3 regions of the Promicromonospora aerolata genome follow, and region 1 is predicted to be linked to each of the others. Evidence: riboswitches for the same ligand, from Rfam matches in the RefSeq annotation. Region 1 holds a riboswitch; each other region holds the start of a gene.
The links. A riboswitch is a leader RNA that binds a small molecule or an ion and turns the genes downstream of it on or off. The one in region 1 is predicted to bind thiamine pyrophosphate.

Region 1 (3,265 bases):
CTCAGGGCCACCTCGACGCCCGCGAGCGCGCTGTCGAGGTGCTCCATGGTGCGCGGGCCGATGATCGCGGAGGTGACGCCGGGGTGGGCGATGGCGAACGCCATGGCAAGGTGGTTCAGGGGCACTCCGGCCTCCTGGGCGACCGGGATGAGCTGTTCCACGACGTCGAGGCGGTGCTCGTCGCGCAGGTGCTCGAACCCGTACTGCGCGCGGTGCGTGTCGTTGGCCTGACCCCTGCGGTACCGACCGGTGAGCAGCCCGCCGGCCAGCGGGCTCCAGACCAGGGCGCCCATGCCGTACTGCTGGGCGACGGGCAGCACGTCCCGCTCGATGCCGCGGTTCAGGATGGAGTACGGCGGCTGCTCCGAGCGGAAGCGCTCCAGCCCGCGCCGCTCGGCCACCCACTGCGCCTCGACGATGTCGGCGGCCGGCATGGTGGACGAGCCGATGGCCCGCACCTTGCCGGAGTTGATGAGGTAGGTCAGCGCCGCCAGCGTGTCCTCGACGTCGGTCTCGGGGTCGGGCCGGTGGATCTGGTAGAGGTCGATGTGGTCGGTGCCCAGGCGGCGCAAGGAGTTCTCGACCTCGGCAATGATCCAGCGGCGGGAGTTGCCGCGGTGGTTGGGGTCGTCGCTCATGGGCAGGTGCACCTTCGTGGCCAGCACCACGTCGTCGCGCCGGCCCTTGAGCGCCTTGCCCACGATCTCCTCGGACTCGCCGTGCGAGTAGGCGTCGGCCGTGTCGATGACGTTGATCCCGGCGTCGAGGGCCTTGTGGATGATCTTGATCGAGGCGTCGTGGTCGGTGTTGCCCACGGCGCCGAACATCATCGCGCCGAGCGCGTAGGGGCTGACCTTGATTCCGGTGCGCCCGAGGTTGCGGTACTGCATGGAGTCCTCCTGGGGTTCGAGGTCTGGTGAGCGCATGCGCGATGTCGTAGACTCGACCTAAGCGGAACGCTCTTCCAGAAACTATATGGAAAGCCTTTCCGGATAGCAAGGGATCGGAGCGAAGTGACCCAGAACACAGCGCCGCGGCCGCGGCGCGCCGACGCGCGGCGCAACGTCGACGCACTGCTGGACGCGGCCAAGGCCGCCTTCGGCACGTCCGGCGTGGACGCGCCGGCCAAGGAGATCGCCGACCTGGCGGGCGTCGGGGTGGGCACGCTGTACCGGCACTTCCCCAAGCGCTCCGACCTGGTCAAGGCCGTGTTCCAGCACGAGGTCGACGCCTGCGCGGACGCCGCCCCGGCCCTCGCCGAGGTGCACGAGCCGGTCGAGGCGCTCGAGAAGTGGCTGCACCGGTACACGGAGTTCCTGGTCACCAAGCGCGGGCTCGCGTCGTCCCTGCACTCGGGCGACCCCGCGTTCGACGCCCTTCCCGCCTACTTCCTCGGGCGGCTGGGCCCGGCGCTCGGCTCGCTGCTCGACGCCGCGACGAAGTCCGGCGAGATCCGCGCCGTGGCCAGCCCTAAGGACCTCCTGTACGCGGTCTCGAAGCTGTCCCTGCCCATGGAGGACGAGGAGCCGGGCCACGGCCGGCGCATGCTCGATCTACTGGTCGACGGGCTGCAGCACGGTGCGGGCTCGAGCCCGTCCGGCTCCTGAACGGCGGACTGCGGCTGAACGGCGGACTGCGGCTGAACGGCGGACTGCGGCTGAACGGCGGACTGCGGCCCTGACTCGCCGTACCGAGTACCGCGAGTCAGGGCCGCAGTCCCCGTGCCCTACCGCCCCCTCGACCCGGACACGTTCCGCACACCACCGTCCCGGCCCTAGGGTGGGTCCGTTGGCGCGGGGCGCCGGGCGACAGCCTGGCTGAGAAGCACCCGTGGAACCTGATCTAGGTAGTGCTAGCGAAGGGACGCCTCATGGGCTCTGCTCTGCCCCACGCCGTCGTACGGACCCGCCCGCCCGGTCATCCGGTCGTGGCGCTGACGATCGCCGGTTCCGACCCCTCCGGCGGGGCCGGGATCCAGGCCGACCTGAAGACCTTCGCGGCACTCGGCGGCTACGGCTGTGCGGTGCTCACGGGCCTGACGGCGCAGTCCACGACCGGGGTGGCACGCGTCATGCCCGTGCCCGGCGACATGGTGACCGCGCAGCTGGCGACCCTGTTCGCCGACGTGGCGGTGGACGCGGTGAAGATCGGCATGACGACGGACGCCGTGGTGGCCCGGGCGATCGCGGCGGCCCTGCGCGAGCTGCGGTCCGCCGGGCCCGCGCCGTACGTGGTGCTCGACCCGGTGATGGTCTCGACGTCGGGCCACCGGCTCCTCGCGCCCGACGCCGAGGCGGTGCTGCGCGACGAGCTGCTCCCCCTGGCCGACCTGGTCACGCCCAACCTGCCCGAGGCAGCCGTGCTGCTCGGCGTCGAGCAGGCGAGGGACGCCACGGAGGCCGCCGACCAGGCACGCACGCTGCTCAAGCTCGGGGCCCGGCTCGCCCTGGTGAAGGGTGGGCACTTCGGCTCCGCCGAGTCGGTGGACCACCTCGCGGCGCCGGACGGCGTCGTCGCCCTGGCCGCGCCCCGGATCGCCACCAGGAACACCCACGGCACCGGCTGCACGCTCAGCTCGGCGTGCGCCGTCCTGCGGCCGCGGTACGACACGTGGGAACCCGCGGTACGCGCCGCGAAGGACTACCTGACCGGGGCCCTCCGTGCCGCCGACGACCTGGTCATCGGCGGTACCGGCACGGCGCCGGGCCCGTGGGACGGGCACGGCCCGGTCAACCACTCCCACGCCGCCCGGTGAGTACCGGACTCAGCGGGCGGCGCTGAGGACCTCCTGCGCACGGCGACGCGCCCAGGCGTCGGCCTCCAGCACTCCCTCGACCGACGAGGCGTCGCCCGCTCCGGTCGACGCGTGCTCCTCCACGACGGCGGCCACGGTGTCGACGATGTCGAGGAACCCGATGGCACCGTCGTGGAACGCGTCCACGCACACCTCGTTCGCCGCGTTGTAGACGGCCGGGTGGGTGCCGCCCGCCGCACCCACCTGCCGGGCCAGACGGACGGCCGGAAAGGCCTCGTCGTCCAGGGGGGTGAACTCCCAGGTGGCGGCCTTGGTCCAGTCGATCGCCACGTCGACGTCCGGCAGCCGGTCCGGCCAGGACAGGCCGAGCGCGATCGGCACCAGCATCCGCGGCGGCCCCGCCTGCGCGATGGTGGAGCCGTCGGCGAACTCGACCATCGAGTGGATCATCTGCTGCGGGTGCACCACGACGTCGATCGCGCTGAACGGCAGGTCGAACAGCAGGTGCGC
Region 2 (3,265 bases), 2.4 Mb from region 1:
GACGTCGTCCCCGTACCGGGCGACCTGCGCGAGCCGCGTGCCCTGCAGCACCGACAGCTTGCCGGTCGAGCGAGCCGTGGTGGTGGTGCGCGCGGTGCCGGCGTCGAGCACCACGACGTTCGCCCCGCCGTCGGCCAGCAGCTGTGCCGTGACGACGCCGGTGAGCCCGGCGCCGACCACCGCGACGTCGGTGCGCAGCGGGCCCGCGGCCAGGAGGCTCGCCGTGCTCGTGCTCGGGCCCGTGGCGTCCGGCTCCGTCGCCTGGTCGTGGGGAGTCTCGCTCACGGTGCACCTCCGGGTGCCGGTCGGTCGCTGCGGGCGACTTCAGGCTGGCACGAGGGGCGGGCACTCGCAGCGTGCCGGCGCCGCGACTGCTCCCTCCGGCTGTCGAAGGAGGAGAACCGCTCTACAATCGATGCCGCGGAGTCATGAAGCGGCTCTCAGTCCACACCGGATCTGGGAGGTTGAGATGTCCTCTTTCAAGCAGCCCGCGCTCAGTGTGGTGGACGGCTCCGGAGGCGATGCGCCAGCACCGTCCCCGAGCTTCTCGGCGGGGGATCTGGCACATGCTCTGGGCCTCGGCACCAATCTGCTGGTCGGCCGCTTCCGCGTCGACCTGATGTCGGGCAGCTGGTGGTGGTCCGACGAGATCTACACCATGCACGGTTGGAAGCGGCACGAGGTGGAGCCCTGTCTCGAGGCGCTCCGCTCGCGCAAGCATCCGGACGACCGGAGCCGGATCGTCCGGGCCGCCGCCGAGGCGATGCGGGAGGGTCGGCCGTTCGCCTGCTCCCACCGCATCGTGGACCGCAAGGGTCGTACGCGGTCGGTGGTCGTGATCGGTCAGGGCCTGCGTGGTGGCCCGGACCAGGCACCGGAGCTGGTCGGTTACGTCGTGGACGCCACACCGGTCCAGAAGGAGGCGCTGACCCGCCGGTCGGAGGGCGTGGTGACCCGGGCGTTCGTGAGCCAGGCCGTGATCGAGCAGGCCAAGGGGGTCGTCATGGCGGTGCGCGGGGTCGACGACGAGACTGCCGGTCACCTGCTGCTCGAAGCCGCGAACCGCGTGAGCATCCCGTTGCGCCTCGCGGCGGACCAGGTCATGACCAGGCTGCACGCCGAGTCCGAGGAACCCGGCATCACGCAGGCAGCGCTGACGCGTGCGCTCGACGGTGTCGAGCCCGTGGGCCGACCGCGCGGGCACGACCCGTTGCTCACCCGGCGGCCACGCAAGGTGGCCGGCTGAACCGGATCCGGGCCTGGGCCGGCCGGCTAGTGCGCTGAGCGGCGGGCGGCGATCCGCAGGGCGGCCTTCGACGCGCCCTTCGCCGCCAGCCGCTTGGCGAACACCGCCGTGCCGGCGGCGACCGCCGCGAACACGGTGGCCTGCACCAGGTCCAGTTCCGGGTCGTCCGGCTTGTTGGGTGCGTCGTTGCCGGTCACGCCCTTCCAGATCATGCTGACCGCCTTTTGCGCGACCCAGCCGGCCGCGAGCGTCAGGGCGAGAGTGCCGACCTTCTCGGCGAGTGTCTGTTCCGTCTCAATCTGGGCCACCTTCACACCGTAGCCCCCGATGGGCCAGTAGGCTGCCTGGAAACGACAGGGGAGCGCCTCCCGGCGCTGAGAGTGCGGAAAACCGCAGACCCTTGAACCTGATCCGGGTCACACCGGCGGAGGAAGTCGAGGCACGATGTTGCGTCTTTCCGGTGCCCACGCGGGCACCCACCATGCTGGACCGGTCGCCGGGCTGCTCGCCGTGGCGCTCCTGCTCGCCGGGTGCGGCAGCTCCGGGTCCGGCGGTTCCGAGACCGGTTCGGGCGACCCGTCCGCGTCCGGCACCGTGACCCTCGTGACCCACGACTCCTGGGCGCTCGACGAGAAGCTCGTCGACCGGTTCGAGCAGGAGTCCGGTCTGACCCTCGAGGTCAGCGCGGCGGGCGACGCCGGAACCCTGGTGAACCAGCTGGTGCTCACCCAGGACGCCCCGCTCGGCGACGCCGTGTTCGGCATCGACAACACCTTCGCCTCCCGTGCGCTGGAGGCCGACGTGGTCGAGGAGTACACACCCACGGGGCTGCCCGACGGCGCCGAGCAGCTCGGTGGGGCACTCACCCCGATCGACCAGGGCGACGTCTGCGTGAACGCGGACGAGGCCTGGTTCGAGAAGTCCGACCTCGAGGTGCCGAAGACCCTGGACGACCTCGCGGACCCGAAGTACCGCGACCTGCTCGTGGTGACCAACCCGGCCACGTCCTCCCCCGGGCTCGCGTTCCTGCTGGCGACGATCGGCGCGTTCGGCGAGGACGGGTTCGAGAGCTACTGGACGTCGCTCGTGGACAACGGCGTCAAGGTCGCCGACTCCTGGGAGGACGCGTACTACGTGGACTTCTCGGGTGCGGGGGAGGGCGGCGAGCGCCCGCTCGCGCTGTCGTACGCGACGTCCCCCGCGTTCACGGTGAGCGAGGACGGCTCGGAGTCGACCACCAGCGCTCTGCTGGAGACGTGCTTCCGGCAGGTGGAGTACGCCGGCGTGCTCACCGGGTCCGATAATCCCGAGGGTGCGCGCGAGCTGGTCGACTTCCTGCTGACCGAGGACGTCCAGTCCGCACTGCCCGAGTCGATGTACATGTACCCGGCCGACCCGTCGGTGCAGCTGCCTGCCGACTGGAAGAAGTTCGCGCCCCAGGCCGACGCGCCGTTCGAGGTGGAGCCCACCGAGGTGAGCGAGCACCGCGACGAGTGGATCGAGCGGTGGACCGAGACAGTGCTCGGTTGAGCCGGCGCGGCACCACGGGCTCCGCACCGCTCCTCTGGGCGGTGGCGGTCGCGGTCCCGCTCGGCTTCCTCGGGACCTTCTTCGCCTGGCCTGTCATCGCGCTCGTGGTCCGCGGCTTCCTGCCCGACGGCATGCTCGACCTCACCGGGTTCACCGAGGTGCTCCTCCGGCCGCGCACGTGGCAGCTCGTCCGCTTCACGCTGACCCAGGCGGTGCTCGGCACCGCCTTCTCCGTCCTGCTGGGTCTGCCGCTCGCCTACCTGCTGTACCGGCGGTCGTTCCCCGGACGCAGCCTGGTGCGGGGGCTCGTGACCGTACCGTTCGTGCTGCCCGCCGTCGTGGTCGGCGTCGCGTTCCGCACCCTGTTCGCACCCGGCGGCACCCTCGGGTTCCTCGGCCTCGAGGAGTCGCTGGCCGGGATCGTCGTCGCGCTCGTCTTCTTCAACGTGTCGGTGGTGGTACGCACCGTCGGCGGGCTCTGGGAGCGCC
Region 3 (3,265 bases), 1.2 Mb from region 1:
ATACCCATCGACGACCTCCGGTCTGCGAACGACTTGCGTCGACGCTACGGAGCCGTCCTGGTGCGGCGATGCCACCCCTGGGTTGAACTCGTGCTCTCGTCGGGGTCGAGCTTGTCGAGGCCAGGCCTCGGCAAGCTCGACCAACGGAAGTACGACCGGCGCCTACGCCATCACCAGTTCGCGGTGACCCCCGGGAGGTTGCGCGGCAGCTTGACGTCCCTCGGGTGGTAGACGTACGTGATGCCGTCGGTCGAGGTCTGCCAGACACGTTCGAAGTTCTCCCGCGTGTACACCGAACGCACCGCCTCGTTGCTCGCCTTGTTCGGGTCGTTGATGACGGGGTCGCCGTCAGCGGTGAACCCGACCAGCGTGACGATGTGCCCGTTGGTGCCGTATCCGGCCTCCGGCATCTCTGCCTCCTCGAAGTTGATCGAGAGGATGAGCGGGATCCCGGCCTCGATGAACTTCTCGGCCTCCGCGAGGGAGCGCAGCCGGGTCACGAACGACTCCAGGCCGAACGTGCTCGCGTACGCCGCGTTGAAGGGCCAGTTGCCGGCGCCCTCGTACGCGTAGTCCCAGGTGTGCATGGCGGCGTAGTCGACCTGCGGGTCACCGTTCGGCGCCTCGATGCCCTCCAGCTCCTCGGCCGGGACCTCGAGTCCGTAGGAGTAGAGCACCATCGTGGACGACGTCGGCGAGCACCACACCTGACCGCCACCGCCGAACTCGGGGTACTCGCCGCGGTGGATGTTCTGGCTGTACCGCGGCACGTCGAGCTCGACCGCGCGCCCGAGCGTGAAGTCGGTCGTGCCCGAGTAGTGCGAGTCGGGCAGGTACTCGTTGGTCATCGTGCTCACCGTGTCCAGCCGCGGGGAGACCCGGGTGCCCTCCGGCCGGTACAGCGTGGCCCGGGTCTGGAACGCGTTCGGCTCGTGGCCGGACTTCGCGACGTAGGTGTCCGTGAAGAGGTACGCGTCGGCGTCGGTCTGGCCGTTCACGGACGTGCGGTGGATGTCGCCGACGCTGCCGTCGGCGGGTGCGAACTCGTCGCCCGACGCCCAGCGGCTCATCACGAACCACTTGGTCCACGTGCCGTCGGCCTTGCGGCCGCGGAACTCGATCTCCACCCAGGTGCCCGTGGGCGTGACGGCGTTCCACGAGCTCACGGACTCGTCGATCGGGTACTCCGTCTCGACCACCGGCGACGTCCACCTGCCCGTCTCGTAGGTGACGGGGGTGCCGTCACCGAACGGGTCGGTGTACTCCACGGTGTCGCCCGCGCTCCGCAGCACGAGCCCGCCCTTGGCACCCGGCCGCAGGTTCACGGAGCTGCCCGCGCGCAGCTCGCCATACCCGTCCCAGGTGGTCAGCGTGATCTGGTTGTCCGACGCCGTCGTGCCTGCCTCGGGCGCGCCCGTCGCCGGCACCGCACTCGCCACGATTCCTGCTTGCACCACGAGCGCTCCTGTCGCTGCCAGCGCGAACGCCCTCGTTCGCAGCTCTCTTCGGTTCGACATGCCTGCCTCCATGTCCCGGGCCCACTACTGGGTGGAGCGAGCCGTTGACCTTCCTTACCAGAACCGCGGCCGGGACAGAAGGGTTTACCCGCAGGTGATCGAGCCGCCGTCGGGTGCTAACGTCGTCGCGATCCCACGGGTGCCTCGCGCAGGGGCTGAGATCGGGCTGGACGGCCCGGGACCGTTGAACCTGTCCGGTTAACACCGGCGTAGGAAGCAGGAGTCTCATGATGGAGAACACCCAGTCCCGCATGCTCGCGTACGAGTACGACACCGCGCGGGACACGGCGCACGACGCCGAGCACCACCCGCAGCACGACGACGCCGGCCTGCGGGTGCCGGTCACCGAGATCACGCTGGCGCCGTCGCCCGACGGCACCCCGAACGAGCCAGTGCGGGTCTACCGCACGCAGGGACCGGGCTCCGACCCGGTGCGCGGGCTGCGGCCGGCCCGAGAACCCTGGGTCGTGGCCCGGGGGGACACGAAGGAGTACGACGGTCGCCGTCGTGACCTGACGGACGACGGCCGCGGCGCCGTCCGCCGGGGTGCCGCCTCTCAGGAATGGCAGGGCGAACGACGTCGGCCGCGCCGGGCCGTCCCCGGCCGGACCGTCACCCAGATGCACTACGCGCGCCAGGGCGTGATCACGCCGGAGATGCGGTTCGTCGCGGTGCGCGAGGGCTGCGACGTCGAGCTGGTGCGCAGCGAGGTGGCCGCCGGCCGGGCGATCATCCCGAACAACGTGAACCACCCGGAGTCGGAGCCGATGATCATCGGCCGGGCGTTCCTGGTGAAGGTCAACGCGAACATCGGCAACTCCGCCGTCCACAGCTCTATCGCGGAGGAGGTGGAAAAGCTCGAGTGGGCCACCAAGTGGGGCGCCGACACCGTCATGGACCTGTCCACCGGTGACGACATCCACACCACCCGGGAATGGCTCCTGCGGAACTCGCCGGTGCCGATCGGCACGGTGCCGATCTACCAGGCCCTGGAGAAGGTGAACGGCGACGCGAGCGCGCTGACCTGGGAGGTCTACCGGGACACCGTGATCGAGCAGTGCGAGCAGGGCGTCGACTACATGACCGTGCATGCCGGCGTGCTGCTGCGGTACGTGCCCCTCACCGCGGACCGCGTCACCGGCATCGTCTCGCGCGGCGGGTCGATCCTCGCCGGCTGGTGCCTGGCCCACCACCAGGAGAACTTCCTCTACACCCACTTCGACGAGCTCTGCGAGATCTTCGCGGCCTACGACGTCGCGTTCTCCCTGGGCGACGGGCTGCGCCCGGGATCGCTCGCCGACGCGAACGACGAGGCCCAGTTCGCCGAGCTCGACACGCTCGCCGAGCTGACGAAGCGCGCCTGGGAGCACGACGTCCAGGTCATGGTCGAAGGACCCGGACACGTCCCCTTCCACCTGGTGCGCGAGAACGTGGAGCGGCAGCAGGAGCTCTGCGACGGGGCGCCGTTCTACACGCTCGGCCCGCTCGTGACCGACATCGCGCCCGGGTACGACCACATCACCTCGGCCATCGGCGCCACCGAGATCGCCCGGTACGGCACCGCGATGCTCTGCTACGTCACGCCCAAGGAGCACCTGGGCCTGCCGGACCGGGACGACGTGCGCACCGGCGTGGTCACCTACAAGATCGCGGCGCACGCAGCCGACGTCGCCAAGGGGCACCCCGGTGCCCGTGACCGCGACGACGCCCTGTCCAAGGCCCGCTTCGAGTTCCGCTGGCGGGACCAG

Region 2: another riboswitch for thiamine pyrophosphate. It lies ahead of ACFSL2_RS18895 (thiamine ABC transporter substrate-binding protein); the one in region 1 lies ahead of thiD (bifunctional hydroxymethylpyrimidine kinase/phosphomethylpyrimidine kinase).
Region 3: another riboswitch for thiamine pyrophosphate. It lies ahead of thiC (phosphomethylpyrimidine synthase ThiC); the one in region 1 lies ahead of thiD (bifunctional hydroxymethylpyrimidine kinase/phosphomethylpyrimidine kinase).

The regions. Positions count from the first base shown of each region.
Region 1 covers NZ_JBHUHF010000001.1:1,866,890-1,870,154, forward strand. Annotated here, with positions in the region: gene ACFSL2_RS08475 (aldo/keto reductase) at 1-890, opposite strand, end outside; gene ACFSL2_RS08480 (TetR/AcrR family transcriptional regulator) at 1,014-1,607, shown strand; TPP riboswitch at 1,785-1,881, shown strand; gene thiD (bifunctional hydroxymethylpyrimidine kinase/phosphomethylpyrimidine kinase) at 1,871-2,755, shown strand; gene dxr (1-deoxy-D-xylulose-5-phosphate reductoisomerase) at 2,765-3,265, opposite strand, start outside.
Region 2 covers NZ_JBHUHF010000001.1:4,243,678-4,246,942, forward strand. Annotated here, with positions in the region: gene ACFSL2_RS18880 (FAD-dependent oxidoreductase) at 1-285, opposite strand, end outside; gene ACFSL2_RS18885 (PAS and ANTAR domain-containing protein) at 470-1,246, shown strand; gene ACFSL2_RS18890 (DUF4235 domain-containing protein) at 1,273-1,554, opposite strand; TPP riboswitch at 1,592-1,696, shown strand; gene ACFSL2_RS18895 (thiamine ABC transporter substrate-binding protein) at 1,691-2,776, shown strand; gene ACFSL2_RS18900 (ABC transporter permease) at 2,752-3,265, shown strand, end outside.
Region 3 covers NZ_JBHUHF010000001.1:3,070,050-3,073,314, reverse strand. Annotated here, with positions in the region: gene ACFSL2_RS13765 (C39 family peptidase) at 171-1,517, opposite strand; TPP riboswitch at 1,645-1,750, shown strand; gene thiC (phosphomethylpyrimidine synthase ThiC) at 1,745-3,265, shown strand, end outside.